3 regions of the Ruminobacter sp. RM87 genome follow, and region 1 is predicted to be linked to each of the others. Evidence: predicted binding sites of a transcription regulator. Region 1 holds the regulator's gene; each other region holds the start of a gene.
What was found. The regulator sigma-54, encoded in region 1, starts transcription at its own class of promoters, with help from an activator protein. The targets are predictions, from matches to a motif close to TGGCACNGTTTTNGCTT.
Positions count from the first base shown of each region.

Region 2: glnA (glutamate--ammonia ligase) is a predicted target of sigma-54. The motif match lies at 1,259-1,275, and genes of this name have one in related genera.
Region 3: T489_RS0101180 (ammonium transporter) is a predicted target of sigma-54. The motif match lies at 2,969-2,985, and genes of this name have one in related genera.

Region 1 is NZ_JNKD01000045.1:10,539-21,669, forward strand. Features, by position in the region: gene T489_RS0108965 (DUF4011 domain-containing protein) at 378-5,543, shown strand; gene kdsC (3-deoxy-manno-octulosonate-8-phosphatase KdsC) at 5,716-6,270, shown strand; gene lptC (LPS export ABC transporter periplasmic protein LptC) at 6,272-6,886, shown strand; gene lptA (lipopolysaccharide transport periplasmic protein LptA) at 6,852-7,421, shown strand; gene lptB (LPS export ABC transporter ATP-binding protein) at 7,437-8,165, shown strand; gene T489_RS0108990 (RNA polymerase factor sigma-54) at 8,222-9,817, opposite strand; gene hpf (ribosome hibernation-promoting factor, HPF/YfiA family) at 10,545-10,832, shown strand; gene T489_RS0109005 (PTS sugar transporter subunit IIA) at 10,851-11,131, shown strand, end outside.
Region 2 is NZ_JNKD01000009.1:30,958-42,088, forward strand. Features, by position in the region: gene glnA (glutamate--ammonia ligase) at 1-1,202, opposite strand, end outside; gene cysS (cysteine--tRNA ligase) at 1,679-3,061, shown strand; gene T489_RS0103820 (YicC/YloC family endoribonuclease) at 3,143-4,021, opposite strand; gene pyrE (orotate phosphoribosyltransferase) at 4,120-4,764, shown strand; gene T489_RS0103830 (mechanosensitive ion channel family protein) at 4,855-5,736, opposite strand; gene coaBC (bifunctional phosphopantothenoylcysteine decarboxylase/phosphopantothenate--cysteine ligase CoaBC) at 5,886-7,106, opposite strand; gene rpmB (50S ribosomal protein L28) at 7,522-7,758, shown strand; gene rpmG (50S ribosomal protein L33) at 7,774-7,944, shown strand; gene mutM (bifunctional DNA-formamidopyrimidine glycosylase/DNA-(apurinic or apyrimidinic site) lyase) at 8,018-8,845, shown strand; gene coaD (pantetheine-phosphate adenylyltransferase) at 8,914-9,372, opposite strand; gene T489_RS0103860 (glycosyltransferase family 9 protein) at 9,381-10,280, opposite strand; gene T489_RS0103865 (3-deoxy-D-manno-octulosonic acid kinase) at 10,727-11,131, shown strand, end outside.
Region 3 is NZ_JNKD01000002.1:80,482-91,612, forward strand. Features, by position in the region: gene pckA (phosphoenolpyruvate carboxykinase (ATP)) at 1-1,229, shown strand, start outside; gene greB (transcription elongation factor GreB) at 1,311-1,922, shown strand; gene T489_RS0101175 (alpha/beta fold hydrolase) at 1,991-2,773, opposite strand; gene T489_RS0101180 (ammonium transporter) at 3,025-4,344, shown strand; gene T489_RS0101185 (Hsp33 family molecular chaperone HslO) at 4,501-5,457, opposite strand; gene hslR (ribosome-associated heat shock protein Hsp15) at 5,489-5,902, opposite strand; gene gspC (type II secretion system protein GspC) at 6,023-6,979, shown strand; gene gspD (type II secretion system secretin GspD) at 6,993-8,930, shown strand; gene gspE (type II secretion system ATPase GspE) at 8,958-10,556, shown strand; gene gspF (type II secretion system inner membrane protein GspF) at 10,562-11,131, shown strand, end outside.

The DNA of each region.
Region 1 (11,131 bases):
CCTGCACATCTGTTTACTTTACTGTAGATTCTGTTTATTAGTCAAAATTTTTATCAAATAGTTGCATGATTATTTGTGACTGTCTGAATTTGCAAAAAATATCTCCAAATGTTTTGTCCTTTTGTTGCTGACGATAAAACTATCTTACATAAGACATGCAGACACCGGCCCTAGAAACAGTACTGTTTCCTGTATAAATCAATGTTTTATCCCCTATCTGTCATAAAACAGTAAAAAAAATGTACAAACATCCTTATATTAGAATAAAATTTTGAAAAAGTCGGCTAATCCGCACGTTCTCCAATCTCCAGAACATATAAACACATCATCACTATATTCAGAACGCTGCTTAATATTGTAAATCATGGGGCTAATGTATGAGTAATGAATACAACTCAACGATGAGCGAAAATCAGATCAGAAAACCAAGAGTTGAAATTTCTGCAGACATAAATGAAACTCTTAATTATGTTTCATTTCACAATAACGAAAATTTTTTCAACACCATTATTGTTACCACTGATACGCATCTTATGTCACCATCTCTGGAAATCAGTTTTGATTCCGGAATTTCTGAAACGTTTACTGAACATATTACTGAAATAGATGCAGGGGACAGCTATATTCTGGAAAATCCCAAGGTTGTTTTCAAACCGCTTGTACTCGCCTCATATACCGACAGTTTCAAAGACGTGATATCTATTGTACTGAAAGATCAGAGCGGACACGAACTTGCAAAATATTCCAGAAATATTGAAATACAGGCTCGTGATTTCTGGAACAACAGCAAATACGAAATGCTTGCATCGTTTGTTACCCCAAATTCTCCCGCGTTAACAGGTCTGCTAACAAGTGCGAATAAAAAGCTTAAGGAAATCAATCCTGATTTATCTTTCGATGCTTATCAGAGCAACAATATCAATTATATCAATCAGCAGTTTTCAGCTATCTATCAGGCTGTTCAGGAACAGCAGATAAGATATCAGGTTGCTCCCGCATCATCCCACATAAAAAACGGCCAGAGAATACGAAGCTGCGAAAGTATTCTTCAGGAAAAAGCCGGTAACTGTCTGGATTTAAGCTGTCTGCTTGCCTCCATGCTGGAAAATGTAGGTCTTCATCCTCTGCTTATACTGTTTAAAGATCACGCTTATGTAGGCGTGTGGACCAACGGAGAGCCATATCCAAGTACTTCGATTGAGGATCGTGAAACAATCCTCAAGCACTCGGCAGACAAAATTCACGACATCATTCTTGCTGAGAGCACCTGTCTCAACGGAACCTCAACATTTGATGAAGCGGTCTCCGCTGCAGACAAGACCTTAAAAATTAAAGATTTTTACATGGCTCTTGATATATTCCGCTGCAGATTAAACGGAATCAAACCTCTGCCTCAGCAGGTAAAAAAAGAGAATGGTTCCATTGAACTTATTCAAGACAGCACGTTTGAATCAGTTATCAGACCTCAGAATCTTGATCCTTTGGAAATACGCATCAGTGAAAACAACCGTGATAAACTAACCCATCTGCAGATTTGGAAAAACAAACTGCTGGATCTGAGTCTGCGTAACAGGCTTTTAAATCTGCGTTTTGAAAAAGGTGCATGTCAGATCCTTATCAGTTCTCTGGCTGACTTCGAGGACAGAATATTCTGTAATGAGAAATTCACCTTAAATACCCTGTCCGAATCAATGATTAAAGAGTACGAACAGAATAACCGTACACTGACTGACACATTGAGTCAGCTGGTCAAAGAAGATGAGAAGAGCGGAAATCTGCACATTCCTGTCTCTGACGAAATTACTCTGAACAAAGAACTGCAGAAACTTTACAGGGAATCCCAGACATCAATGGAGGAGAACGGGGCCAATTCGTTCTTTTTAACCATGGGACTGCTAAAGTGGTACGAATCTGATACTTCGTCATCACCTAAATACGCTCCTATCCTGATGATTCCTGTGGATATAAGCAGAAAAAACAGCCGTTCTCCATTTGAACTTACCGGCAGAGAGGAAGAAACCATCATCAATCATACCTTGCTGGAAATGCTCAGGCAGACTTTCGAAATTGAAATTCCTTCACTGGATCCTCTTCCAAAGGATGATAACGGAGTGGATGTTAAAAAGATTCTGGCGATTTTCAGAAAAGCCATTATGCAGATGCACAGATGGGATATAGAAGAAAGAGCAGGCATCGGTAACTTTTCTTTCAGAAAATTCGTTATGTGGCAGGATCTGGTTGCAAACGAAGAATTTTTCAAAAAGAACGACCTGTTCAACGCTCTGTGCAATGGTACCGTTGCCGGGGAAAAATTCACCGCCCCTAAAGATATTGAAAAACCGATCGACGAACGCTTCTCGTTTGGTCAGCTGTGCCAGCCAATAATGGCTGACACAAGCCAGCTTGACGCCTTATGGCAGGCCTCCTCAGGTCGAAGTTTTGTGTTACAGGGACCTCCTGGAACAGGTAAATCACAAACTATTACCAACATAATAGCCGATGCTCTGGCAAAGAAGAAAAAAGTTCTGTTTGTTGCTGAAAAAATGGCAGCATTAAGTGTTGTTTACCGACGTTTATCAAAGCTCGGACTGGCTCCGTACTGTCTGGAACTGCATTCCAATACTCAGAGAAAAAGCGTGGTTCTTAACAGACTGAGCGAAGGTCTTCCTCAGATGCCTAAGGAAAATCTGAACGATTTTTCCCTGCTTTGCAAAACACTTAACAATCAGAGAAATGAAATACAGAATGAGATATCATCACTTCACGAAAAAAAGTGTGCGAACCTGAGCGTCTATGATGCCATGTGCATTTCCGCCAAGGCTCAGGATGTATCTCCTCTGAACATAGGCGAGGAATTTCTCAGAAACACTACGGCAGAAAATGTTCAGCAGGTCAATATGTCTCTCAGAGAACTGGCTCTTCTGAGTCAGAGCGGTGACAATTTTGCAGAAAATCCTCTGCACCTGTCCCGTCTTTCCGTAATCCCAGAATCTGAACTTAACCTTTCTGCTGATAAATTCAAACAGGATGAAACAAAAGCCCTTTCTTCTTTGGAAGCTTCTGAAAATATACTTGGTATCCGACACGACGGCATGGATGTTTTCCGACAGGTATCAGTTATAGAACAAATCAGTCATTTGCTTTGTACTCCTGATATCAGCAGAGAAATTCTAACTTCTGAATCTGTAAGTGAAATATCCTCTCAGGTTTCAGAAACGGTTAAATGTTTAAAAAAGCAGAAACAGCTGGCTTCCGATCTCGGTAAAAATGCGAGGGATGTTCTGTCCGTAGATATTCACAGTCTCCTCAAAGAGTGGGAACTTGATGAACAGAAATTCTTCATTTCAAGATTTTTCTCTCACAAAAACAGTATATCCACACTGCAGAAAACACTCGGAGCTGATGTAAAGGTTACATCAGATAATTTCAAGGAACTGGCGGAAAAAGCTGAGGAATTCAGTCAGCTTGAAAAAAGCATAGGTACACAGGTGACTTCTCTTAACAACGCCTGCCCTAAACTCGCCAAAATGTTCAGCACCGCTCCTGAAAAAGCAGAAACATGTACGGAAAATACCATAAAAGTAACTGAAGGCCTGAAACAGCTTGAAAATGAACTTAACGGATGCCGGATAACTGACAATATAAATACTTATCTGAAAAAATCGGAAAACAGTATTGAATATTTAAATCTCCAGCTTTCAGAAATCCTTACATCCTTAACAGCATTTACAGAAAACCTGCATAATGTTTTCGATTATTTCAAGGTATCAGCCCATGATTATCCTGTTGAAACTGAAAATATCGGCAGATGTGCTCTTGCAATGATTGAAAATAAAGCAAACCTCAGAGAATGGATTGATCTGAACATTCGTCTTGAAAAAATAGCCGATAACGGATTTACTCAGCTATCCGAAGATATACGACATGGCAGAATAAAGTCAACCGTGGGTGACCATTATGCTGATCTGGTACTTGCAAAAACAATATGCAACTACTACCTGAACCACGATTCTACTTTGGCTGGATTCAAAGGAATTCTGTTCTCAGACAAGATGACTCAGCTTAATGAAAACACCTCTAAATTCAGAGAAGGCTGTAAGAACTCGCTTCTGACAGCAATGGAACACTATAGAAAAAATGCAGATAATAATGAAAATTTATCGGAAGAGAAAACCTTCCTTAACAGAGCCATTAAAAATCACGGTCGCAAACTCAGTATTCGTTCCATTTTTGACAATATAAATAATCTCCTTCCTGAAATGTGTCCATGCATGCTGATGAGTCCTTTATCAGTTGCCCAGTACCTTTCACCTGAAAAATATCAGTTTGACCTCATTATTTTTGATGAAGCCTCACAGCTCCCTACATCAGAGGCTGTAGGAGCCATTGCCAGAGGCAGACAGCTGATTGTTGTAGGAGATCCTAAACAGATGCCTCCGACAGATTTCTTCTCGGCAAAACAGACAGACATACCTGATGAACTTGAAGATCTGGAAAGCGTTCTTGATGACTGCATGGCTCTTGGTATGCCTGTTACGACACTTAACTGGCACTACCGCAGCTCTCATGAAAGCTTAATAGCGTTCAGCAACATCATGTATTATGAAAACAAGCTGTGCACATTCCCTTCACCTGATGATCAGATGTCAAAAATCACCTATGTTGAAGTTAACGGTTTATACGATCGCGGAGGGTCCGGCAGAAACAAGGAAGAAAGCAAAAAAACCATTGAATATCTGGCCAATTTCCTCAGTGATGATAAGAATCTCAACACCTCTATCGGTCTGCTTACCTTTAACAGCAGGCAGCAGGCTCAGCTTGAAGATGATCTGGAAAAACTCTACAGAGAAAAGCCGGAGCTTGAAAACAGGGCTCTCCAGCTGCCTGAACCAATTTTTATTAAAAATCTGGAAAACGTTCAGGGTGATGAAAGAGACATCATTGTATTTTCCATAGGTTTCGGTAAAGACAGCAGTGGAAGAATTACCATGAATTTCGGTCCGCTTAACAGAGCTGGCGGAGAAAGACGACTTAACGTAGCCATCACCAGAGCCAAGAAGGAGATGGTGGTATTCTCCTCTCTGGATCCTGATTTAATGCACCTTACAAATCTTTCTTCTGAAGGAGTAAGAGGACTTAAATCATTCCTTACCTATGCAAAAAAAGGATACAAGTATCTTCCTAATCAACAGAATATGCATGCATGTAAGAATGACAGACTGATTGAAGTTCTCGCTTCCCGACTTAAAGAACACGGATATGACAGCACCACCAGTCTGGGTACCTCAAACTTCAAAATTGATCTTGCAATCAAAGATCCTTCAGACAGCAACAGATATATTGCATGCATTATGAGTGACGGCTATGGCTTCTCTTCTGAATACGCCATTGCCGATAAGTGTTGCGGACAGCCATCCGTACTGAAAGGTCTGGGATGGAAAGTCATTCGCATATGGAGTTGCGAATGGTATAAAAACCCAGATGTCGTTTTGGAAAAAATATTGAACGACCTTAAGGATATAACCGGAAACAAAACTGTCTAATATTCAAATTAATTAACTGAGTATCATGCAATACTCAGTTAATTTCCAATCTTTTTACAGTTTTTGGTAAAATGGTGCAATGAGGATATTCAGTTCAGTATTCTCAAAATGTTTCGTTTACGGAAAGGAGATACCAATCCTTTCTCCTGCGGTTTGATAAGGGAAGTTTACAATGTCACTTACAAGCTTAACTCCATACGGCACTGTATCTGAATCATTATTGGAGCGAATCAGAAATATTAAAATTTTACTCAGTGATGTTGACGGTGTGTTATCTGACGGAAAAATATATATTTCAAATTCCGGTGAAGAAATAAAAAATTTCAACACCAAAGATGGTTTCGGTATTGTTGCCATACAGAAGCTTGGCGTCGGTTTCGGTGTGATTACAGGGCGCGAATCTGAAATTGTAAACATCAGAATGAAGTCACTTAAGGCAAGATACGTTTATCAGGGAATCACTGATAAAGTAGCAGCCCTGATGCAGATAATTAACGAATCTGGGGTATCAGCCGATGAAATTGCATACATAGGTGATGATGTGATAGACATAACCGTATTTAACCACTGTGGCATGTCATTCTGTCCAAGAGACGCTCATCCGATTGTTAAATCTGTTTCAGACTACATCTGTCATCTGGATGGTGGTAACGGAGCAGTAAGAGAGGTATGCGATCTTATATTAACGGCACGTGGCAGACTTGACAGTGTAGGAGCAAGTATTTGATATGTTACAGCGCCTGTTGAGGATTTTACCTCTTTTCATACTGCTCATCTGTTCATACTACTTTTATAACTGGGTAAGTGTTCAGGAACAGACAGAGAGAGATAAATTACTGGAAACACAGCCCGTATTCTTTGCCCGCCATGTTTCCACCAGCCAGTACAATTCCGATGGTATGCTTTACGGAAAAATTCAGGCAGAGGAAGCTGAATACTTTCAGGGACTGGATCAGACTAATTTTACCAGTCCTACAATAATCTACTCTCCTGCCCTTGATAAAAAAAACAAGGATCTGGGTAAACTGAGAACAAACAATGACAGTTTCTGGAAAATTGAAGCGGAAACAGGATCAATGACAGGATCAGCAGATACCATATTTCTCAGAGGAAACGTGGTTGCCAGTACCACTGGAACAGAAAGCATCATCAGGGAAATACGAACTTCATACCTGGAAATTGATCTTGGTACAGATGAGGTAAGAACACCTGAGCAGGTGGACATTATCGGAAACCAGTTTACTAATCACGGTAAAAAATTTAAAGGCCAGTTAGCCTCAAAATACTTTGAATTATCAGAGGATTGCCATGCAACATATAGCGGATTTACTCAAAATAAATAAATTCACCTTTGCCTGTCTGTCTTTCTGTATTGCAGGTATTATTAATATAGCCGAAGCAAAACAGAATGATTTCAAGGAAACCATTAGCATCGATTCAGGCAGACAGATAGCTGATCTGGGCTCAAACAAAATAACTTTTATGGATGATGTTGAAATTAAACAGGGGACTATCCGCATCACTGCAGATAAAGTTGAAATCATACGTAATGAAAAAGGCCAGATAAAGAGTGCTACCGCTTTTGGTAAACCTGCCGTCTTTTCACAAATTCTGGATAACGGCAAGCCTGTCACTGCTAAAAGTACTACAATTGCCTACTATCCTGAAAGACAAACAGTTGAACTTAAACAGAAAGCATCAATAGAACAGGGATCATCCAAAATTACCAGCGATACCATTACATACAATATCGCTAAAGAAAGAATAGAAGCTTCATCAGATGATTCATCCGGTAAAAAGGGAAATCGTGTGACCACTGTATTCATTCCTGAAGAATTAAAAGCTCAGATAGATGAAAACAAAGCAGAAAAAAAGTAATAAAGAGTAATTTAAATGAGTACACTAAGAGCAGAACATCTCTTCAAGCAATTTAAGTCTAGGGTTGTAGTTAATGACGTTTCCCTCAGTATAAAGAACGGGGAAATCGTCGGTCTTTTAGGTCCAAACGGAGCCGGAAAAACCACATCATTCTACATGATTGTCGGAATTATCAAAGCTGATAACGGTCATGTATTTATTGACGATCAGGAAATTACTCACAAACCGATGGATCAGCGAGCAAGTTACGGTCTGGGTTATCTTCCTCAGGAAGCATCCATATGGCGTCGTCTGACAGTTCGTGAAAATCTGATGGGTGCACTGGAACTTAACAAAAAAATCCGTACCAAAAACGACAGATACGCAAGAATGGAACATCTGCTTCAGGAATTCAGAATAGAGCACATTGCCAACAATACAGGCATGAGCCTTTCCGGTGGTGAACGCAGACGAGTGGAAATCGCCAGAGCCCTGGCCTCGGATCCTCAGTTCATTTTACTGGACGAACCTTTCGCAGGTGTTGACCCCATCAGTGTAGGTGAAATTAAGGGGATCATTGAACAGTTGCGCGGTCGTGGAATCGGTGTTCTTATCACAGACCACAATGTTCGTGAAACTTTGGACGTATGTGAACGAGCCTATATTGTAAATCAGGGAAATATGATTGCCTACGGTAAACCTGAAGAAATTCTTAACAACGAACTTGTTAAAAAAGTTTATCTGGGTAATGACTTTTCAATATAGGTCGATTCTTTAATATCAAATCCATGAAAACAGCCTGTTCCGGCTGTTTTGCATTTTTACATAGTCTTTCTCTGACTTGATGGAGGGATATTAAGAGATTCCCTATACTTGGCAACTGTTCTTCGAGCTACCTGTATTCCATCTTCCTCAAGAATTTTTGACAGCTGACTGTCAGATAAAGGTTTTTTCTGATTTTCCTCACTGATAAGCTTTTTAATCTTGGCTCTTATTGCTGTTGAGGAAATTTCATCACACCTGTCAGTGGAGTTTACGTGACTGCTGAAAAAGTACTTGAGCTCAAATGTTCCTCTGGGAGTGTGTATGTATTTTTCAGTTGTAACTCTGGATATGGTGGATTCATGAAGATTGGTTTCGACAGCTATATCATTAAGAACCAGAGGTTTCATAAACTGTTCACCGCGCTCAAAGAAATCCTGCTGATGCAAGACAATACACGAAGCCACCCTGTACAGAGTCTCATTTCTCTTGTTGACACTCTGTATGAAAGAATGAGCTTCCTGCATGTGATTTCGGATATACTGACTTTCCTTGGGGTTTTTCACATTACTGCACAACTGACAGTATGTTTCGTTCAACCTGATCTTCGGAATTGAATTAGGATTCAGTTCTGCTATCCAAACTCCATCCTTCTTGTGAACGGACACATCAGGAATAACATACTCACTCTTTTCCTGCGGAATACAGTTACCTGGTCTTGGCTCAAGTTTTGTGATAATCTCTATTGCCTCTTTGAGAAGATAACTGTTCTTTTCCTTGATTTCCAGATTCTTGGCCAGCGTACGGAAATCTTTTCTACCCAGCAGTTCAAGATAATCACTTACTATTTTTCTGGCAAGAACGACATTATCATCATCACCGAACTGATTAAGCTGTATAAGCAGAGATTCCTGAAGATTGCGGGAAGCTATTCCCACCGGATCAAAATGCTGAACAATACAGAGCACTCTTTCTGCATCATCAATTGTGACCTCAGGAAATTCAGGCTTTACAGCCAAAAGAATATCATCAAGACTTTCAGTAAGGTATCCTGACTCATTGATTCCGTCAATAATAGCCTCAGCAATCAGATGATCCATATCATTCATCGGCGTTAGATTGAGCTGCCAGTTCAGATGTTCTGCCAAACCATAGGCTGTTGCCCCCTGAAAGTCTTCCAAATCATCACTGTCAGTATTACGCGTCCTTCCAGAGGAAACACCGGCGTTATATGACTCCTGCCAAAAATCTACGTCACTCTGGCTGTTATCCGATACTGAATCAGAATCATCACGGGCAATGGAAGAATCACTGCTGTCATCCCCTTTTAAAGGAGAATACTCATTGTCCCGGCTTCCTTCAGCATAGGGAGCATTATCCAGTGAAACTGTTGGATCGTTATTGAACGGGGTAATATCATCATTACTGTTTTCCAGTCTATATTCCTGTTCCCTAATTTCATCCAGTGAGGCAATATTGCTGTTATCATTGTCACTTTCATCCATTTCAAGAAAAGGATTCTTATCCAAATTTTCCTGAATCTCATGCTGAAGCTCAATGGTTGACAGCTGCAATAATCTTATTGCCTGCTGCAACTGTGGAGTCATTGTCAGAGTCTGAACATTGACTTGATTTAAATTTAATCCGGCTTTCATAAAACACCTGATACAAGCTTTACAAATCCATGGCTTCCACGGTTTAATAACTACAACTTAATTATTTCATTTCTGTTTTCTGCTTGACAGAAAAAACCAGCATGCAACATTTACATCAAATTGGATTTAGTTTTGATTATCTTTTGGGAAAGGCTGGAAATATTATAATTATTGCTTATGTACAAAATATGCATTTTATGCATGATCCATACCTTATTGTCCCTGTTTTGATTTTATAGTTTTTATTCTCATGAGGCAAATAACTTTTCTTAAATTTAATATTTTTAAAAATCTTTGCAATACTTCCAGCTCTATCTTTAAATTCATCAATTTACAGATATGTACAGAAAAAAATTACCTGATAAAAAGTCTCACGACATAATAGTCTGCGGCAAAATGCAGCTTTTCAGAAAAAAGACAATAAATAGATACAATGCAAAAACCATCTAACTGTTGATAATTTACACAATTTCCAAAGGGATTAGTTTATTTTTTCTACAAACTTTATTCAAAAGATAGTTTCTAGTCACTTTTCCATAATTTATTGCTAGCTTATATTAAAAATCGAATATAGAATGAAATTAAGTAGAGAGAAGAAAAAACTTGTTTTTACTTAATCTGGCCACCTGACATAACACACAGAAGAGAGATAGGCTGTGGCTTAGATGTCATTCCATTGTGGCTCGTATTCTTTATGTAATCTATCCTATTATTAAGGAGTGTGCCTATGCAGATTACTATCGTTGGTCATCACGTTGAAGTAACCGATGCTCTTCGTGATTATGTTAATAGCAAGATGGATCACCTTAAGAGACTCGAAGACTACGTTAAGTCAATTCATGTTACCCTTAGTATCGAAAATCAGCAGCTTCACAAGGCTGCAGCTAAGGTTACTGTAACCGGCAACGATCTCTTTGCAGAATCAATTGAAGAAACCATGTATGCTTCTATTGATGCCTTAGCTGACAAACTTGAACGTCAGTTGGTTAAGTATAAAGAAAAACTTACCCAATAATTTAAGATGTCTCATTTTTTGAGTGAATTACTAGAAAAGGACAGTGTGTTAAGCCCTGTCCTTTGTTATAGTAAGAAAAAAACATTTGAAGTTATTTCCACCGCAGCCAGTAAAAAGGTTGGGATCCCGACTATCAATCTATTGAAACTTCTTAATGATCGCGAAGATTTAGGCAGCACATACATAGGCAATGGTTTTGTTATGCCACACGCAGTCATTCCAGACGATGCAAAAGAAACGGCAATCCTGCTAATCCTTGATAAACCTATATGCTACAACCTGGAAGAAAACACTTTTGC
Region 2 (11,131 bases), on a different contig from region 1:
TTCTTATCCATTGCTTCACCCGGATCAATGTGATTGATGATACCGTCGAGACCGGCCATTAACATGGCTGCGAAAGCGAGGTATGGATTTGCAGTACAGTCTGGGAATCTAACTTCGATTCTTACTGCCTTAGGGCTTGATACACATGGAATACGGATTGAGGCAGAACGGTTACGTGCTGAGTATGCAAGCATTACCGGAGCTTCGAAACCAGGAACAAGTCTCTTGTATGAGTTGGTTGAAGGATTGGTAAATGCGTTAAGAGCCTTTGCGTGCTTCTTAATACCGCCAATGTACCATAAAGCCATCTGAGAAAGACCGCCATAGAGGTCACCGGAGAAGAGGTTAACCATCTTGCCGTTTTCATCGTACTTACCGAGTGACTGGTGAACGTGCATACCTGAACCGTTATCACCTGCGATAGGCTTTGGCATGAAGGTTACGGTCTTACCAAATTCATTGGCAACGTTCCATACAACATATTTTTCAATAAGCACTTCATCAGCTTTCTTGGTAAGAGTATTGAAAACGGTTGCAATTTCATTCTGACCGCATGTAGCCACTTCATGGTGGTGAGCTTCAATCTTAAGACCAAGTTCTTCTAAGGTCTGACACATTGCAGATCTGATATCTTGAGAGGAATCTACAGGAGGAACAGGGAAGTAACCACCTTTAACGGCTGGACGATGTCCCTTGTTGCCGCCATCGTATTCAGTGGCTGAGTTCCATGCTGCTTCAGGATCATCGATTGATACCATGCAACCACTCATGTCTGTCTTGAAACGGATGTCTTCAAATATGAAAAATTCTGGTTCAGGTCCAAACAAGGCATAGTCGGCAATGCCGGAAGACTTAAGGTATTCTTCTGCTCTCTTTGCAATTGATCTTGGGTCGCGGTCATAGCCCTGCATTGTGGTAGGTTCAAGAATATCACAACGGATAAACATGGTCTTATCGGCATAGAATGGATCAATTAATGCAGTGTCGGCATCAGGCATGAGAATCATGTCTGATTCGTTAATTCCCTTCCAACCGCATATAGATGAACCGTCAAACATTTTACCGTCAGTAAAGAAATCTTCATCGATACATGAGGCAGGAATAGAGATGTGCTGTTCTTTACCTCTGGTGTCAGTGAAACGTAAGTCAACAAATCTTACGTTTTCTTCTTTAATTTTATTTAATACGTCAGCTACTGCCATTAAAAAATCCTCCAGTTAAGGAAAAAGTAAAATTATAAAAAAGTTCATAAGTACAAATGCGAGAAATGTGCCACATTTCACATTTGACTAGAAATATGTGTTTTATTTCACTTAAACGGCATTCCGTCCGTATTGTGAACCAAAATAAAGCACTTAATGAGTGCATTTGTAATAAGATGGAGCAATTTTAAACTCTCCTACAAATTAAGGCAAATGTACATAAGACTTTTTTTGTCATTGAAGATGCAAGAATGATGCATTGTTATCAGTAAAGTTACTGTTATCACTGTATTTTGGCGATTTTTACAGAAATATAAAAAAATTCAAATTATCTAGACAATTTTGTTTCTTGCAAAATAATGTGGTAAAAAAATATAATTAGCGAATAATATCGTGTGATACAAAGGATGAAGGATTTTTATATCAGTACATCCTAATTTCACAAACTGAAAAAAAGAAAAGCAACTGAGGTTTTTATGTTGGAAATATATAACTCACTTACTCACAAAAAGGAGAAGTTTGTTCCTTTATCTGAAAACAAAGTAAAAATGTATGTATGTGGGGTAACCGTATATGATTTGTGTCATATCGGCCATGGCAGAACTTTTGTTTGCTTTGATACTATTGTCAGATATCTTCGCTATTCCGGATATGACGTTACCTATGTTCGTAATGTTACTGACGTAGACGACAAGATTATTAAGAGAGCCAATGAAAATCACGAATCATGTGAAAGTCTTACAAACCGTCTTACTGAAGAAATGTATAAGGATTTCGAGGCTCTTCATATAAAGCGTCCAGATATAGAACCGAAGGCAACACACAATATTGATGTTATTATCGATATGGTGAGCAAACTCATTCAAAATGGTAATGCCTACGTTGCATCCAATGGCGATGTAATGTTTTCAATAGATTCATTCCCTCAGTATGGCAGATTATCTGGTCAGAATCTTGACGAATTACAGGCCGGTATCCGTGTGAATATTGAGGATGCAAAGAAGAATCCTTATGATTTTGTTCTGTGGAAAATGTCCAAGCCTGGCGAACCAATGTGGGATTCTCCTTGGGGGAAAGGTCGTCCTGGATGGCATATTGAGTGTTCTGCAATGAATTATAAGTATTTGGGTGAAGTATTTGATATTCATGGTGGTGGTTCAGATCTTATTTTCCCTCATCATGAAAATGAAATAGCCCAGAGTTGCTGTGCATTACATTCTGATTATGTGAAGTACTGGATGCATTCCGGTATGATGATGATCAATAAGGAAAAAATGTCCAAATCTTTGGGCAATTTCTTTACTATTCGTGAATTGTTAGAAAAATATGACGGTGAAGTTCTGCGTTATTTTCTTCTGAGCGCTCAATACAGAAGTCAATTAAATTATTCTGTGGATAACCTTGATCAGGCAAAGGCAGGTTTATCAAGATTGTATACAGCATTAAGAAATGTTGATGTACTGGAGCCTGATCATGATTCAGAATATCTTGTCCGCTTCAAGCAGGCTATGGATGATGATTTCAATACACCTCTTGCCTATGCCGTTTTGTTTGATCTAGCAAAAGAAATCAACACATTAAAGAGTTCTGACAAGGAAAAGGCAGGAAAACTTGCTGGTCTGCTGAAGGAACTCGGTGACGTACTTGGTTTATTGGCAATGGATCCTGAAGAATTCCTTAAGGGTGCTGTTGATAAGTCTGACGTTGATGTAGATTTAATAGAAGCTATCATCAAGGAACGTAATGACGCAAGAAAGGAAAAGAATTGGGCAGTTGCTGATGCTGCAAGAAAGAAACTTGCAGATATGGGGGTTGTAATAGAAGATGGCCCTAATGGCACAACCTGGAGAAAGAATTAAGTCTTAGTTATTTTTGCTAAAAACCATGTTACATACTATGCAACATGGTTTTTTTATGACTTGTTCTACATAAATATTTTTTTATTCTATGTTCTGAACCTGTTCTCTCATCTGCTCTATTTGGACCTTGAGCTCTATTGCACTGTTTGTTATCTCTGTATTGATTGACTTTGATGCAATGGTATTTGTTTCTCTATTAAATTCCTGCATTAAGAAATCGAGACGTTTGCCACAGATACCTCCTTGTTTGAGGATATGTTTAGCCTGTTCAATATGAGAACTTAGACGATTAAGCTCTTCAGCTATATCCATGCGCTGACATAGTAATATGATTTCCTGTTCCAAAAGACTGCCGTCAACTTTTACCTGATGCTGCTGAATAAAATCCTCGACCTTTGTCTTCTGCCATTCAACGATTTCTGGCATTCTGTTGATTATATTCTGTCTCATCAGTTCTATAGAATCCAAATGGCCGTTGAGGAATACGCTAATTTTATCTCCTTCCAAAGTTCTAGCTTCGTTCAGTTTCTTCATACATTCTTTAACAGCATTGATGACAAGTTCGTGAATAGAATCATTGCTGTTTGAGGTGTTGGCAATTACTCCCGGATACATAAGAATATCTAGAGCCGAGAAATTTATTGCGGCATTAGGATCTTTTGCCCTGTAGGCATTATTAATTTCACTGATTTTGGATGTTAATGCGGCAACAAGATTATTGTTGATTTCAAGTCCGTTACTTGCAACTTTAGGTGTCAGATTTATGGAAATTTCAAATTTACCTCTGTTAAAGAAATCTTTAAAACAGTTTCTGATTTCCATTTCATACAATTTAAGTTTTTCCGGAATCTTTACATTTATTTCCATATAGCGTGAATTAACGGTTCTGATATTAACTTCTGTTATATATTCATTGTTCTGGTCGGCATATGTAGCAAAACCGGTCATACTGTGTATCATGGTGATTCCTTATGTAAAATTATCAATCTCTATGATATTATACATTCTAATTCTGTGTGGTTAAAAGACAATATATCAACTTGACAGTGGTGTAAAAAATGAAGGATTACAAAAAGAATTTTATTGAATTAGCTCTTAAGAGAAATGTTTTGCGTTTTGGCAGCTTTACTTTGAAATCAGGAAGAATAAGTCCTTATTTTTTCAATGCCGGTTTGTTCTGCACTGGAGCTGATTTAGCTCAGCTCGGAGAGTATTATGCTGATGCCCTTCATGACAGTGGTGTTGATTTTGATGTTTTATTCGGACCGGCTTACAAAGGAATCCCTATTGTTGCTGCCACCTCTATTGCCTATTCAAGAAAGTATGGCAGTGAAGCTCCTTGGGTGTTTAACAGAAAGGAAGCTAAGGATCATGGTGAAGGTGGCAATCTTGTAGGTTCACCATTAACAGGCAATATTGTACTATTGGATGACGTGATTACTGCAGGTACAGCTATTCGTGAATCTATGCAGATTATTTCTGCGCAAAAGGATGCAAAGCTTGCAGGAGTTTTAATTGCTCTAGACCGTCAGGAAAAAGGTAAAACAGATTTAAGTGCAATTCAGGAAGTTGAAAGAGACTATAATACAAAGGTTTTCTCAATTATTACTTTGTCTGATCTCATTACCTATATTGCTCAGAATGATAATCTTAAGGAACATCTGGCTTCAGTTGAGGAGTATCGCAATACTTACGGCATTTAAATGTCTTGCCGGTTAGAAACGGCTTCATGTTCGAGAAAGGGGACTGACATAAAATCAGTCCCCTTTAGTTTTATATAAACGTAAAATGAATTACTTTTCGTTGATAACCGTAAAGGTTTGGAATGGAATACCAATGCCGGCACTTCTCAGCGCATTATATACTTTTTCATTAGTATCAAAGAAAACTCCCCAGTAATCAGAATTGTTTACCCATACACGACAGGTAAAATCAACTGAAGATGTGTTCAGAGCTCCTACAACCACTGTAATTCCTTTATCTTTTAAGATTCTTTCGTCAGCATTAAATACTGATTCCAAGGTTTCTTTTACTTTTTTAAGGTCAGAACCATATTCAACACCAAATACGAAGTCAACACGTCTGGTATCCATTCTTGAATAGTTCACAATACTACCAGAACTTACTGAACTGTTAGGAATGATAATAACCTTGTTGTCTCCTGTGATTAATGAAGTTGTAAAAATGGTGATCTCTTCAACAACACCCTGATGGCCTGCAACTTCAACAAATTCACCAACCTTGATAGGACGGAAAATCAGTAAAATTACACCAGCAGCAAAGTTTGACAGCGAACCCTGCAAGGACATGGCAACTGCAAAAGAAGCGGCACCGATAATGGCAACGAAAGAAGCTGTCTGTATACCAAGCTGACTTAAACATGCAGTAACAGCAAAGGCTATAACTGCATACTTAAGAATGTTGGAGATAAATTTTGAAATGGTTGGTTCTACTTTTGCTTTGTTCATTACTGAAAAGCATATTTTGGCTACAATTTTTGCCACAAGCCAGCCAATAACAAGAATTAAGATCGCAATGACGATATCAAGGCACACGTTAGTAATGACTTCCTGATGTTCCTGTATATAGCCGATAGGATCACTCCATAACTGTTTAGGAAGAATTTCAGTAACTGGTTTTGCCACATCTGCGGCTTCAGTAGTTGGTTCTGACATATATTTTAGTCCTCATTAAAAACATATAATTATAGAGTTACAGTTGAGTCTGCAACCCGAGTGATAATTTGATTATAAAAAATTTTAATGGATATACAATCCCTTAAAGCAAAAGAAAATAAACACCAATACAATTGATTAGGGGATTATCAATCGTTGTGATTTAATCCATTCATGTAAACAATACAGTGGTTAATAATGTGGTATCCCAACTCTTTTTTGGAGGTGTTAAGATAATTTACAGGATTACTATCTCTGCTATATATAGTAATACTGTTATTTTCACTGTTAAAACCTATTGATTTATCTGAAACGTCATTTGCAATAATCATGTCTGCGTTCTTTGTGCTAAGTTTTTTTAGAGCATTCTCTTCTATATTTTGGGTTTCGGCGGCAAAACCAATTACTAATTTAGGGCGTTTCTGATGATGACCTACAGTTGCCAGAATATCAGGGTTTTTTATCAGATCAACGGTCATTGAATCGGTGTCACTTGTTTTCTTTATTTTTTGGCATGCGATATTTTTACATCTGAAATCTGCAACGGCGGCAGATGATATGAATATATCGCAATCTTCAAGATTGTTTTCAACAGCGTCAAGCATTTCCTGAGCGCTAGTGATTTTTACAGTAGTTATTGACATAGGGGGGGCTAAATTGACCGGACCGCTAATGAGTACTACTTCTGCACCGAGATTTTTAGCTGCATCTGCAATGGCATATCCCATTTTTCCAGAACTGTAGTTTGAAATATATCTGACCGGATCGATGGCTTCTCTGGTAGGTCCGGCGGTAATAACCACCTTTTTCCCTAAAAGAGGTTTCTCGGATAGCAGTTTATTTAAAAAATCAACAATTTGTTCAGGTTCGGCCATTCTTCCTGGACCGGTTGCGCCACATGCCTGAAATCCGATTTCTGGGTTAATGACATTAAAACCATAGTTCACTAACGCTTTCAGATTGTCCTGAGTAATTGGATTTTTCCACATGTTTTCATTCATGGCAGGAGCAACAGTGATTGGACATGTTGCGGCAAGAACTATGGCAGTCAGAAGATCGTTTGCCATGCCTGCTCTCATCCTGGCTAAAGTGTTGGCAGTGGCGGGAGCAACGATAATGGCATCTGCTTTCGTTGCAAGTTCAATATGTTCTATGCCACTGTTACTTTGTGGCGCTAGAGTGTCAGACAAAACAGGATGTCCGCTCAAAGCCTGCATGGTAAGCTCAGTTATGAATGACTTTGCTGCTTCCGTCATTATAACCTGTACATCAGCTCCCTGTTTTTTTAGGGCTCTAACCAAATAGGCTGCCTTGTAGGCCGCAATTCCGCCGGTAATTCCGACAATAATAAATTTATTTTGTAAACTCATGGCATTCATTAAAGCTGTAATTAAAATCTAATGATGTTTTGTACCAACATTTAAGTCAATTATGGAAAATATCCAGAAAAAGTTTTATTTTTTGTTATTTTCACCCTAGTGATTATAATGGAAGTGAAAAAATAATTGTGATTTATATACTATTATTGATTCCTTTGTGTTAGAATATTGCAGTTTTTTAGCTTAAGAGACTGTATTACAGGAATGTATTATTTCTCTTGTGTCTTGAAGCTAAGCCTATCAGGTTCCAGGATCTGAGGGTTTTTTTACGCATTTTAACGATAAATTATTGCAAATTTTGCATAAATATTGTATAAATTCGCAAAATTAAATTTGATTGCACACCTTGAAGTTCTCTTCTGGGTTGTTAAAGTAAGTTATATTTTAAAATTTGGAGTGACGGACAATGTCAAGAGTATGCCAGGTTACGGGGAAGCGTCCAGCAGTGGGTAATAATCGTTCTCATGCTAAGAACGCAACTCGTCGTCGTTTTCTCCCAAATCTTCAGACACACAAGTTTTGGGTTGAATCAGAAAACAGATTTGTAAGATTACGTTTAACTACTAAAGCAATGCGTACCATCGATAAGGTTGGTATTGATCAGGTTTTAGCAGATATGCGTGCTCAGGGTATCGCTGTATAATAGAGGAGTATTAAGATGGCTGCTAAGGGTGGACGCGAAAAGATTCGCTTAAATTCTACTGCTGGTACTGGTCATTTCTATACCACTACCAAGAACAAGCGTACAATGCCGGAAAAGATGGAAATCAAGAAGTTTGATCCGGTTGTTCGTAAGCATGTAATTTATAAGGAAGGCAAGATCAAGTAATCTTGACTGCTTTGTTCTTTTAGTTTAAACCCGGGATTTTTCTCGGGTTTTTTTGTATGTGGTTAATATTGTTATGCCAGAATTACCAGAAGTTGAAGTAACCATGCGTGGAATATCCGGTTTTTTAAAAAATTCGCGGATAACAGACATCAATGTTTATTACCCAAAATTAAGAGAACCTATTTCAGAGAAATTTTCCAGTCTCCATGATCTTAAAGTTTTATCTCTTGCAAGACGGGGAAAATACATAATTATAGAGACAGATCAGGGGACAATTCTGATTCATCTCGGTATGACTGGACATTTACTTGTCTGTGACAGTGATTTACCGATGAAAAAACACGATCATGTTGAGATGGTTCTTAGCAATGGAAAAACGATTAGGTTTAATGATCAGCGAAGATTTGGTTTATTTTTGTGGTTTCCGCTGGGTGAAGATGTATACGGGAGTAAATATCTGGTGAATTTGGGGTATGAACCACTGACTGATGATTTTACACCAGAAGCACTTTATTCTTCTTTGGTTCATCATGGGAGAAAACCTGTAAAACAAGCACTGATGACTAATGAAATAGTGGTTGGTATAGGTAATATATATGCAAGTGAAATCTTATTCAGCTGTAGAATCAATCCACTAACACCAGCAGGTCATGTCACATTAGCAGATTGCGAAAAGATGGTGCCTATTATTAAAACAACATTACTGAATTCAATTGAAAACGGCGGAACAACGATTAGGGATTTCAGTGGTGCAGATGGTAAAAAAGGATATTTTGTTCAGAAGCTGAATGTTTATGGCAAATCTAATGAAAAATGTCCTGTATGCGGATGTTTAATTGAAAGCAGGGTAATAGGCGGACGAAACACGTATTTCTGCAGCAACTGTCAGAGAATAAAGTGATTTTATAAGATATTATCTGTGTTTACCGATAATACAGAAATGACTCTGGTTGGAGTCATGTACGGATGTTATTTAAAGTATGATGATATTTCATCGGGAATGTAAGGTTTGATATCTCCGCCATGTTTATATATTTCTCTCACAAGTGTTGAAGATATATAAGAGTATTTATGGTCTGTAGGCAGCATAACAACTTCAAGATTAGGCAAAAAATCCCTATACATGGCGGTAAGGCTTAATTCATACTCAAAATCAATTGTATTTCTCACTCCTCGTATTAAAAAATCAGCATTAAGTTCCTTTAGAAGATTAGGTAAAAGGCCACTGAAGCCGATTACATTGATTTTCGGGTTATGTATACACTGTTTTACCATTTCAACACGTTGTTCTAAGGTGAATAATGTATGTTTAGACGGGCTTTCACAGACGGCAATGGTGATATTTTCGACCATTTTGGCAGCCCTGTTTAAAATATCAAGATGACCTTTAGTAAAAGGATCAAAGGTTCCTGGAAAAACTGCTAACATTTTTTAACCTAAAGGTGATAATCAATAATAACGTCATTCATGGCCTTTTTAACTTCGGCGGATGTTATAGTCATCATTGCATGCTTATTTCTTACTCTGGTTCTCCATTTCAGATTTGATACATCTGAATGTTCTTTTCTTATTTCTGTATCGTAAACTGAAACGGCATATTTCATAAAATTACAAGGACCTACGCGTGCAGGATTATGGTGTGCATAGATGCCAACAACAGGTACATTAAGTGCATTAGCCATATGAACGGCAGCTGAATCAGGAGAAACGACCATACCTGCATGATGAATAACTCCAAGCATTTCTCTTAGTGAGGTTTTTCCAGACAGATTGATAATCTTATCGATTGTATTTGTACAGCCTTCAATAATCATATCAGCAATGGCTTTTTCCTTTTTGCTTTTTCCTGTACAGATTGCAACCTTTAAACCTTTTGAAATAGCAAAGCGACAGATTTCTATGTAACCGACAATGGTCCAGTTTTTGTAATCCTTGGAACTGCATGGAGACAGGATAACGGTTGATTTATCAATTTTGTATTTGTTAGCCACTGAGTAATCACTGTCAGTTAGATGAAAATCCCATACTGGTTTTTCAGTCGTACATCCGATTTCTTTGGCAAAAGCCATGAAACCATCTATAACATGGGGAGAATCAGGAGATTTTACTTTGATATTTGTAAAAACCTGCTGCATGTCCATGGCTCGTTCTTTGTCAAATCCCATTTTTTTTGGGGTTTTTACAAGTAATGACAGTAAACTAGCCTTAAGTGAACTCTGCATATCCAACAGGCAGTCAAAAGATTGGTTTTTGAGTATGTTTTTTATTCTGAGATACTCTTTTAAACCGCCTTTTTTGTTGTATGTGATTAAATTAATCCCTGGTATGCCACTCATCAAAGAGCTTTCGGTTTTTCCTATTAGCCAAGTGATGTTTGCTTGCGGTTGCTGTTTTTGTATTAACTGTATTGTTGCCAATGCATTAATACAGTCTCCGATGGAGGATAATCTCAAACAGCATATATTCTTTGGTTCAGATATTACAGGCATAACTTAACAATCCACTAATTCACAATAACATGATTATAAAACACATTTTGATTAAAAGTATCTATAAGCTGAGGTTATCTTGAATATTTTTGTGATAACTCATTTATTTGGTATTTTTGATTCTGTAATGAATTTTTAATTTTGATTTTTCAGTGGCACCAGTTGATTTACGATAGTTTTCAAACCAAAAATCACATAAATGTTTGTTAGTTTTGGAGATAATCATTTTACATTGCTATAATTTTGAATGAAGATTTGCATATTTAAAGAATTACGAGTGGTTAGGGTGAATTATGGCTTCAATTAAAGATAAATTTACAGTAAAGAAAAAGGGAATATCAATAATAGCTAACCCTGAATTCATTCCCGAAACAACAGAAGTTGATGAAATAATTAAATATTTTGACATTCAACAATACAAGACTGATGCTAAAGTAATAGATGTTCATTACGGTAGGGGGAAGACCTATTTAATTCAGGATTCGTATAATCGTCGGGTTATTTTCAGACATTATTGGCGCGGTGGTCTTATTGGCAAGGTGCTTGGGGATAAGTTTTTGTCTTTCTTCGGCAGTTCACACAGATCTTTCAGAGAGTATGATCTACTGCAGACTATGAAAAAGATGGGATTACCCGTGCCTAAGCCAATAGCTGCAAAGGAAGAGAAAAGTCTCTTTTTTATCAGAAACGATATAGCC
Region 3 (11,131 bases), on a different contig from region 1:
TGAAGGTTCGCTTCATCGTTGAAGTAGCTTGGCAGGCTCATTTCGTAACCAACATGTTCCTCCGTCCTCAGTCAGAAGCTGATTTCGAACAGGAACCAGATTTTATCGTTTACAACGCATCAAAGGCAAAGGTTACCAACTACAAGGAATTAGGTCTTAATTCTGAAACTGCAGTAGTATTCAACGTAACCACCAAGGAACAGGTTATTTTAAATACCTGGTACGGCGGCGAAATGAAGAAGGGTATGTTCTCTATGATGAACTACTACCTCCCATTAAAGGGTATCGCTTCAATGCACTGCTCTGCTAACACCGATATGAACGGTGAAAACACCGCTATTTTCTTCGGTCTGTCAGGTACTGGTAAGACCACCCTTTCTACCGATCCAAAGCGTAAGCTCATCGGTGATGACGAACATGGTTGGGATGACAATGGTGTATTCAACTTCGAAGGTGGTTGCTACGCAAAGGTTATCAACTTAGATGCTGAATCTGAACCAGATATCTACAATGCAATTCGTCGTGACGCTCTTCTCGAAAACGTAACTGTAGATGCTAACGGTAAGATCGACTTCACTGATAAGTCTGTAACTGAAAACACCCGTGTTTCTTACCCAATTTATCACATCAAGAACATTCAGCGCCCAATTTCTGCTGGTCCAGCTGCTAAGCAGGTTATCTTCTTATCTGCTGATGCTTTCGGTGTTCTTCCTCCAGTATCTATCCTTGATAAGGATCAGACTCAGTACTACTTCTTATCAGGCTTTACTGCTAAGTTAGCAGGTACCGAACGTGGTATTACTGAACCTACCCCAACCTTCTCTGCATGTTTTGGTCAGGCATTCCTTGAATTACACCCAACCAAGTATGCTGAAGAACTTGTTAAGCACATGGAAAAGAGCGGTGCTAAGGCATACCTCGTTAACACTGGTTGGAATGGTACCGGTAAGCGTATTTCTATTCGTGATACTCGTGGTATCATCGATGCTATCCTTGATCACTCAATCGATCAGGCTGAAACCAAGACCATTCCATTATTCAACTTCGTAGTTCCTACCAAGTTAAACGGTGTTGACACCAACATCCTTGACCCACGTAACACCTACGCAAGCGCTTCTGAATGGGAAGTTAAGGCTAAGGATCTTGCTCAGCGTTTCATCAACAACTTCAAGAAGTATGAAACCAACGAAGCTGGTAAGGCTCTTGTTAAGGCTGGTCCACAGCTTTAATATGCTGTCTGAATACAGTTATTAACTGTTAATTATGAAAACCATGCTGACTTCAGCATGGTTTTTTCTTTGGAGGGTATTATGGCTTTTAAGTTTGTTACACCAGAGGGACATCAGCTAATTAAAAAAGAGTTTGATGAAATTTGGGAAAATATTCGTCCTAAAGTTGTGGAAAAACTGGCATGGGCTGCATCACTTGGAGATCGTAGTGAAAATGCTGATTATCAGTATAATAAACAGTTATTGCGTCAGATTGACAGACGGGTAAAGTTTTTGACTGATACCTTAAAGAATACTGAGATATTGGATCGCAGTGCTGATGGTATTAGAGATAATAAGGTCTATTTTGGTGCATATGTTGAAATTGAAAATGATGATGGTGAAATTTTGCATGTGCATATTGTCAATACAGCTGAAGTATATGGCAGAAAAGGGTTTATTTCGTACGAAAGTCCAATCGCCAGAGGTATATTGAATAAAACCATCGATGACGATGCTGATGTTATTACTCCTAAGGGAAAGGTAACATGGTATATCAATAAAATTTCGTATACTCCGGAAGAATGGTTTGGACCTATTGATAAACCTCAGTTTAATTTCTCAGGAGATCATGAATATGCTCCGGTTGAAATTTTAAGTGATGAAGAACTTAAGAAAATTAAGGATGAATATCTTAAGACGCTAGTTAAATAGTTTGTATATTCTCTAAAGGATCATTTATTAAAAGACGCTATTTTCTGGTTCTAATAGCGTCTTTTCTGTCAGTTGTAGTATTTGTCCAGAAACAGCTGTAGCTGTTCATTGAAATCAGATGTCTGGGTAATGAAGGGGGCATGGGAGCTCTGTTCGAATACTATGGTATGACTGTTTTCCTTGGTGCTCCAGATACTTTTAGTTGATGCAGGGCATAACCTATCCTTCAGACCGTACATATGAAGAGACGGACAGCTTATTCGTGATATGTTATTACGCAAATCCTCGTCCATCAGAGTTTTCAGTCCTGCCTGTAATTCATAGTACGAAGGTGCTGGAACTTCTGATATAAGCTGTTTGATAATTCTGATATCTTCTCTCATTCTTTCTGAACCCATTGCCTGCAGACTTAGAAATTTATCTATAACCGCCTGACAGTTGTTTTGAGAAATAAGTGATGAGAATTTTTTTAGTAATTTTGCATCTGTTCCGGGCCATCCGGTTTCAGGTTCTGAAGTGAATCTTGGTGAGCATGAAACTGTTACAAGAGCCTTGATGTGTTTTGAATTTGTTATACAGAACTTCTGAGCAAGTATCCCTCCGAGAGACCAGCCAAGAAGTGCACAGTTTTCAGGAATTGTTTCTTCTAATGAGTTTACAATACCATCACATCTGTTTGCAGGAATACAGTTATTAATTCCATAACCTGGCATATCAATAAGAACAATTCTGTATTTTGATTTCAGAGATTCGACAATAGGGTAGAACACTTTACTGCAAATACCCCAGCCATGGATCATGGCTATGGTTTTATGATTATCTGAACCAATCACTTCTGTCTGTAGTTTCATGATGGTACCCTCCGATTTAAGTCATACTTATATTGTATGTTATTTATCTAATAAATTGGGCAATATTTGTGGAGTTTGTCGGACGACATCATGTAAATTAAATACTACATGTCCGTTTTGTCGGCTGTTTTAAAGAGTGCAGAAACTCTATCAGAACTTTATGATACTTCGTGATTATTAAAATAATTTGAGTGTTGGCAAAGATGTTGCATAAATGATCTCATGAGTTACTTAGTAATTTGGAGATCTGTATGAAGAATATTTTAAGAACAGGAATTCTTTCCTCATCAATACTGGGTTCGACAGTTGCTTTTGCAGAAGAAGCTGCACCGGAAGTGTCGAGTTCTGATAATGGATTTATAATGATATGTACCGCTCTGGTAATATTGATGTCTTTGCCGGGCATCGGTTTGTTTTACGGCGGTCTGGTAAGAGCCAAGAACATGTTGTCCATACTGGTACAGTCCGTTGTGATTTTTGCTGTAATTTTTGTACTGTGGACAATTTATGGTTATACGTTTGCTTTCGGAACAAACTCAAGTGGATTTTTAAACTATTTCATGGGCAATCTGGACAAGTTTCTCATGCTTGGCGTTACTCCTGATACAGCAACAGGTTCCTTATCAGATTTTACTTTCTTTTCATTCCAAGGTGCCTTCGCGGCAATCAGTTCGTGTCTGATAATAGGTGCTTTAGCAGAAAGAATCAAGTTCAGTGCACTACTGTTTGTAATAGCGTTCTGGTTTACTTTCTCATACATCCCTTTATGCCACATGGTGTGGGGCGGTGGATATATTGATTCAGCCTGGCATGCATATGACTTTGCTGGCGGTACCGTGGTTCATATCAATGCCTCTATCTGTGCTCTCGTCGGTGCGTTTTTCCTGGGCAAGCGTATAGGTTTCGGTCGTGAAAACATGACTCCACACAGCCTTGTTATGACCATGATTGGTGCTTCATTACTGTGGGTAGGCTGGTTTGGATTCAATGCAGGTTCAGAATTAACTGCCGACGGTACTTCTGCTCTGGCTTTTGCAAATACCTGTGTAGCCCCGGCCGCTGCAACACTTTCATGGCTTGCTGCTGAATGGGTTCTTTTAGGAAAGCCTTCACTGCTTGGTGCATGTTCTGGTGCGATAGCCGGTCTGGTTGCAATTACTCCAGCATGTGCTTTCGTTGGTGTGGGTGGTGCACTGATAATTGGGGCTGTTGCAGGTGTTATCTGCCTGTGGTCAGTTCACGTTCTTAAGAGAATGTTAAGAGTGGATGATGCTCTTGATGTATTCGGTGTTCATGGTATCGGTGGTATAACCGGAGCCCTTCTGTCAGGTGTTTTCTGTGCCCCTGCTCTTGGTGGCGTGGGTTATCATGAAGGATGGGAAACAATGCTCGGTCAATTCACAGGTCAATTCGCTTCTGTTGTTATATCAATTGTATGGTGCGGTGTAGCTTCTATCGCTGCCTTCTATATTGCCGGTAAGCTGTTTGGCGGATTAAGAGTTCCAATGGATGAGGAACGTGAAGGCTTAGATTTAACAAGCCATGGTGAAAGAGCTTACAATCTGATGTAAGTATCAACCTTGAAAGAAAAGGGAGAAAGTTTTCTCCCTTTTTTTTGTCTGCAATTGAATCGATGCAGGAAAAATGTAATTACAGATTATCGTGCTGTAATCATGCATTATGCAATGGAATGAGGCATGTTTAATTACCATGCACTGTTTTGCAATTTAGTGATGCTGATGTTTTTTGGCTTCTTTTATTATTTCAATAACATCGTCGTGTTCGAATGTGTAGGTTTTACGGCAGTAATGACATTCTGTTGTTATATGTCCATCCTGCTGAAGAATTGATGCCAATTCATCCGGGTTGAGGTGGGAAAGCATTTCTTTATAATGTTCCCGTGAACAGTTGCACTTGAATGATACAGATTTTTCTCTATCAGGGTAAAGTGTTACAGATTCCTGATTGTATAGTCTGTAAAGTATTTCTCTGTTGTTAAGAGAAAGAATTTCTGCCATGGTTGTTGTGTCTGTAAGAACAGAAACATGTTCAAAATCTTCCTTTTGTTTTGTCGGATTCTTTGTTGGAAGTGCCTGAATAATGATTCCTGCTGCTCTGCCTGAGTTGTTGGCATCACTGTATATCCATATTTTTGTTGGAACCTGCACAGATTGAGTAAAATAGTCTTCAAGACATTCAGCCAGCGAATTCTTGGAAATATCAATAATTCCTTTGTATGGATTGCCGACTTTCGGCATGATATCAATCGTCATGATTGAATCCCGAGTCAGCAGCTGGTTAAACGGAGTATTTTCATCAATCTTGCTGTCAAAAGAAGCCAGACCTCTGGTTTCGTTTCTTTCATTACTGTTTAATACGGCATATTTGAAATATTTTCCTCCGCCTCTTACCTGAAGCATGATTTCACCTTCAAATTTAAGTTTTGAGGCCATGAGGCATACCGCAACCTGCATTTCTGCAAGCAGATTCTGTATGCACTTTGGATAGGAATGTCCTTCAAGAAGTCCTTTTATGGCGTTGTTTGTCTGAACAATATCTCCGTGCAGGTCATAGTCATTGAATTCAAATGAAAGAATTTTATCAAAACTGCTAAGAGCACTCTTTTGATTCAGCTCAGTAATTGTTTTGCTGAATTCTTCGTTTTTATCTTGTAATGTTGTCATGTCTGTCTCCTAGGCAATACGGGGTAATGTTTTATAAATCTGACTGATGCTTGAAATTTAACAGCTCTCTTCTCTGTTTTTTATCCGGCTTGTTTTCAGGATGAGGGGCAAACAGAACCTGCATACGGTGTTCTTCTGCCTGCTTTTCGCGACGGGAGATGCTTTCAGGTGTTTCCTCATACAGAGTTCTGGCTATAGCTGCTTTCTGTCTCTGATCACTCAGACCGAGGACAGTAATCTCGATTTTATTGAATCCCTGCCATAGCTCAATTTTGGCTCCGACTTCCACAATTCGCCCTGGTTTGGTGCGGTAGTTATTGTAGTGAACTTTTCCACCCTCTATCATGTCTTTAGCTATAGACCTTGTTTTGTAGAACCTGGCAGCCCAAAGCCATTTATCTAGGCGAATGCCTTTGTCTGTATCAGAGTTTTCAGTGTTAGCCATAATTCTCTTTTAGTGATTTATATAAAAAAACATCAAAAAAAATTGTTAAACATTTTACAAATTTAAAGCAATTTCGTACGATTATAGGATGTATGAATTTAATGTGGGGTGGAGTTTGTTATGATTTCTATAGAAACGCTAAAAAAACGTTTTTTTGAGAAAAAACAAAGCAAAGACTCATCAGCTGAAAATGCTCATACCAACGTGAATTCCTCAACTAAAAGCCCACAGCATCTTGACAGATATTATACAAAAATTTCTGCGTATTTGTTTTATCTTTTGACATTTGTAGTCTGCTATGAGGCAGCTGTCTTTTTTTGGCATAAAATTCCATATAAAAGTCCTGCATTAGCAGGTCTTACGCCTCAGGAGTTAAAGAAAATTCAATCTCCAGGAAACAGTGTAAAGTTGAGCAATTACAGTCTTTTTGGTGTAGAACCGGCAAATCAGCCTGTTCAGCAGAACAAGTCTCCAGCTGCCACGCGTTCAAAACTTGACGTAAAAATTACAGGTATTTCATACAGTTCAGACCCTAAGAGAGGGGCTGTGGTGTTTGTGATGAAGGGGATTGAAAATGTATATTCGGTAGGTGAAAAAATCGAAGGTACAAATGCCGTTATCTCTCAGATAAAACCACAGGAAATAGTTATCAATAATGCCGGTGTGGAAGAGGTTATCAAGTTACCTGAAGATATCTTCGTATCTGCGCCTTCCGAATCATCTCAGGCAAAGGATTCAAAAAAGAATCAGACATCAAAAATTGATAAAGGTGAGTTACAGACGGTTCGTACGGAATTACTCAGTAATCCTGGAAATCTATTCAATTACATAAATATTTCTCCAGCCCAGAAAGATGGAAAGATTATAGGGTATGAACTTAATCCTGGCAGTGAAGGGAAGTTGTTTATAGACGCAGGTTTAAAAGCAGGGGACATTGCTGTGGAAATTAATGGTAAGGACCTTACTGACAGTGCTCAGGCCATGGCTGTGATGGGGGAGTTGCAGAACATGACCCAGATAAATATAGTTGTAGATCGTAACGGCTCAAAAGAAACAATCGTTTTAGACATTCAGTAAACGGTGAATAATAATGAAAATCAACAGTCTCAAAAAATCTTGTTGTGCAGTGGCTCTTTCTCTGGCATTGTTTGGATATGGTTCAGTTCTCAATGCCGCGGAATTTTCAGCAAGTTTTAAGGGTACTGATATTAATGAATTTATCAGTACGGTAGGAAAAAATCTCAATAAAAATTTTATAGTTGATCCTGCCGTGCGTGGAAAAATCAATGTACGCAGTTACGATTTGCTGAACGAGGAAGAGTATTATCAGTTCTTTTTAAGCGTGCTTGAGGTTTACGGTTATGCCGTAGTTGAAACAGATCACAACGTGTACAAAGTCGTCAGATCCGCCGTGGCTAAAACAGCCGGTGTTCCAGTGAGCGAGTCAGGAGGAATCGGTGATGAGATGATCACTAGAGTTGTTCCTGTAAGAAATGTGAGTGTAAGGGAACTGGCCCCGCTGTTAAGAGGACTTATCGATAATCAGGGGGCCGGTAACGTCGTTCATTATGAACCGTCTAATGTTCTGCTTATTACCGGCAGGGCTCAGGTGGTAAACAGGCTTGCCGACATTGTTAACAGAGTTGATAAGGCCGGTAATCAGGAGGTAGAGATTGTTAAGCTTGAACATGCCTCAGCCAATGAAGTTGTACGTGTTGTAAACTCCATTATCAAAGAAGACGCATCAAAATCAGCAACGTCAGCACTTCTTACGCCGAAGATGGTTGCTGATGAAAGAACAAATTCTGTAGTGGTTTCCGGTGAACCGAGAGCTCGTGAAAGGGTTATTAAAATCATTAATAAGCTTGACATGGATCAGGCATCATCAGGAAATACCAGGGTATTCTATTTAAGATATGCCAAGGCCGCTGAGGTTATTGAAACACTTAATGGCGTGAGCAAGTCAATAACCGGAAACGACGGGGCATCAAACGGAACATCCTCAGGTGCCAAGATAAATATTTACAGCAACGAAGCTACAAATTCGATTATAGTTAATGCTGAACCCAATTATATAAAAGAAATTGAAAACATCATTAGAAAGCTCGATATTAAAAGGGCTCAGGTCCTGGTTGAAGCGATAATTGTGGAAATCAGCGACAGCACAAGTGCTTCACTTGGTATTCAGTGGGGTAACACCTCCGGAGGAATGGTTCAGTTCACGGGAAGTCAGGTTCCGGTGTCCAATCTTGTTACAACTTCCGGAATTTCTTCATTGGCAAAGCTTAATGGCGGCGGTATCGGTTTTTACAGCGGAAACTGGTTTGGTCTGCTGTCCATGGTACAGGCCGATTCACGTAATGATGTTCTGTCCACGCCTAGTATCATAACCATGGATAATGAAGAAGCTGAATTTAATGTCGGTCAGGAAGTTCCTGTTAAAACAGGTACACAGACAAGTACTTCCGATACATCCGTAAGATATGACACTATTGAAAGAAAGACAGTTGGTACAAAACTCAAATTTACTCCGCAAATCAATGAAGGAGACAGTGTAATGCTGACTCTTGAACAGGAAGTTTCAAGTGTTAACAGCAGCAGTGCCAAAGATGAAAATGGGGCAACTTTTGATGTAAGAACCATTAAGAATTCAGTACTTGTAAAGAGCGGTGATACTGTTGTTCTTGGCGGATTGATGAATAATCAGACCGTTGAGAGTGTAACCAAGGTTCCGTTTTTGGGAGATATTCCTATTTTGGGAGAATTGTTTAAGTATACCTCCAGTTCGTATGAAAAGAGAAATCTGATGGTATTTCTTCGTCCTATTATTTTGCGTGAAGATGGTGATTACGCTGAACTTTCTGCGGCAAAGTATTCCATGTTCAGAAATGAACAGCTTCAGCGCAACAAACGGGGGCTGAGACTTTTGCCTATAACTTTATCAACACCTGTCATGCCTGAGCTTAATTCGACAATAGTCATAGCTCCTGATGTTATTCAGGTGGTAAACAGTAATGAACCTAAGTAATCAGCAAGATGGACGGAGCTGTGATAAATGTCTGATCTGAATGATATTGATACTGTAGATATTGAAAAGGTCGTTTCTGTTGAAAATGGCGGAGAGGAGCCTGTACAGGCTTCACCAGATCCGTTAAAGAGCATTATTTCCGCAGTTGAACCTGAAGCCGTTCCTGCCGATGAGCTGAGACTTCCGTTCCTTTTTGCCAGGGATAAAGGAGTTCTTCTGGCGTCAGATAACGGAAATGTTTATCTTTTCTTCAAGGAACAGCCTTCCATGGATGTGCTTCTCGAGGTAAGACGTTTTGCCGGAAGAAATTTCGGACTGAAGAAGCTGCCGGCTGAAGATTTTGACAATCTGCTGACTGACTTGTATCAGAATGATGATTCTGAAGCCCAAAGAATTGCCAGCAACATGGGTGATGACGTGGAGGATTTGAGCCTTTCAGACGATCTTAATAAAGCAGATCTTCTGGATAACAGTGAAAATTCACCGATGGTAAGGTTTATAAATGCCATGCTGGCGCAGGCCGTAAAGGAAGAAGCTTCAGATATTCATATTGAACCATATGAAAATAAGCTTGTTATAAGATTTCGTGTGGATGGTGTTCTGCATGAAAATATATCTCTAGAACGAAAATTTACACCTTATCTGATATCACGCATCAAGGTTATGGCCAAACTGGATATTTCTGAAAAGAGAATTCCTCAGGATGGCCGTATTTCCTTGGTAGTAGGCGGAAAAACTGTAGACGTGCGTGTTTCTACCATTCCTACCAGTTACAGCGAACGTATTGTAATGCGACTTCTTGATAAGAACAGTGTACGTCTGGAATTGAGTCAGCTGGGTATGACTCCGGCAATTGCGGAGAAATTCGGCAGGCTTATCAGAATGCCTCACGGAATTATTCTTGTAACCGGACCAACAGGTTCAGGTAAGAGTACAACTCTGTACGCAGGTATTTCTGAAATCAATACCAAAGACAGAAATATACTGACCGTAGAAGATCCTGTTGAATACGATCTGGAGGGGATTGGTCAGACTCCGGTAAATCCGAAAGTTGATATGACCTTTGCGAGAGCACTGCGTGCTATTCTGCGTCAGGACCCTGATGTGGTTATGATAGGGGAAATCCGTGACCATGAAACAGCAGAGATAGCAGTTCAGGCATCACTGACAGGTCACCTTGTTTTATCTACACTTCATACAAATACAGCTGTTGGTGCAATAACCCGTTTAAAGGACATGGGAATTGAGCCGTTCCTTCTCTCTACCTCGCTTCTGGCTGTTCTGGCTCAGAGACTTGTTCGTACTCTGTGTCCGTACTGCAAGCAGCCGGTAGTTACTTCAGCTCATGATATGGAGATTTTGGGAATTGACCATCCTGTAACAATTTATAAACCGGTTGGCTGCAGCGAATGTAATAATACTGGTTACAAGGGGCGCTGCGGCATTCATGAGCTTGTCGAGGTCAATAATGATGTTCAGCTGGCAATCCACAGCCCTGATGGAGAGGTTGCCATCGAAAAAGTAGTAAGACCATACACTCCTACTATCAGAGATGACGGTTTTTCAAAGGTTCTTGCCGGAAAAACTTCTCTGGAGGAAGTTATGCGTGTAACTAGCGGGGAATAAGACTAATGGCAACGTATCAGTACACGGCTGTTGACAAGACAGGTAAATCGAAGAAGGGAACAGTGGAAGCCGATTCTCCCAAGAGTGCCCGTGCTAAAATTAAAGAACTTGGACTGATTCCTTCTGATGTCCGTGAAGGTGTACTGAAGACTTCCGCCGGCAGTAACAGCAGTAGCGGTTTTTCTTTTTCATCCTTGTTTGAACCGAGAATGTCCAACGCTAACCTGTGTCTTGTTACCCGTCAGATAGCAACACTTGTTTCGTCATCCATGCCATTGGAAGAGACATTGAGAGCTGTGGCACAGCAGAGTGAAAATCCTAAGCATGCGGCTATTATTAATTCTGTACGTGAGAAGGTGTGTGAAGGTTTGACGCTGGCAGATTCTATGCGTAAATTTCCAAAGGTCTTTGATGATCTGTACGTGTCAATGGTGGCCGCAGGTGAAAAGTCCGGCCATTTGGATGAAGTACTGGAACGACTGGCTGATTACACTGAAAACAAACAGGAACTCAAGGCCAAGGTAACACAGGCCCTGATATATCCGATTGTGCTGTCAGTGGTAGCAGTTTCGGTT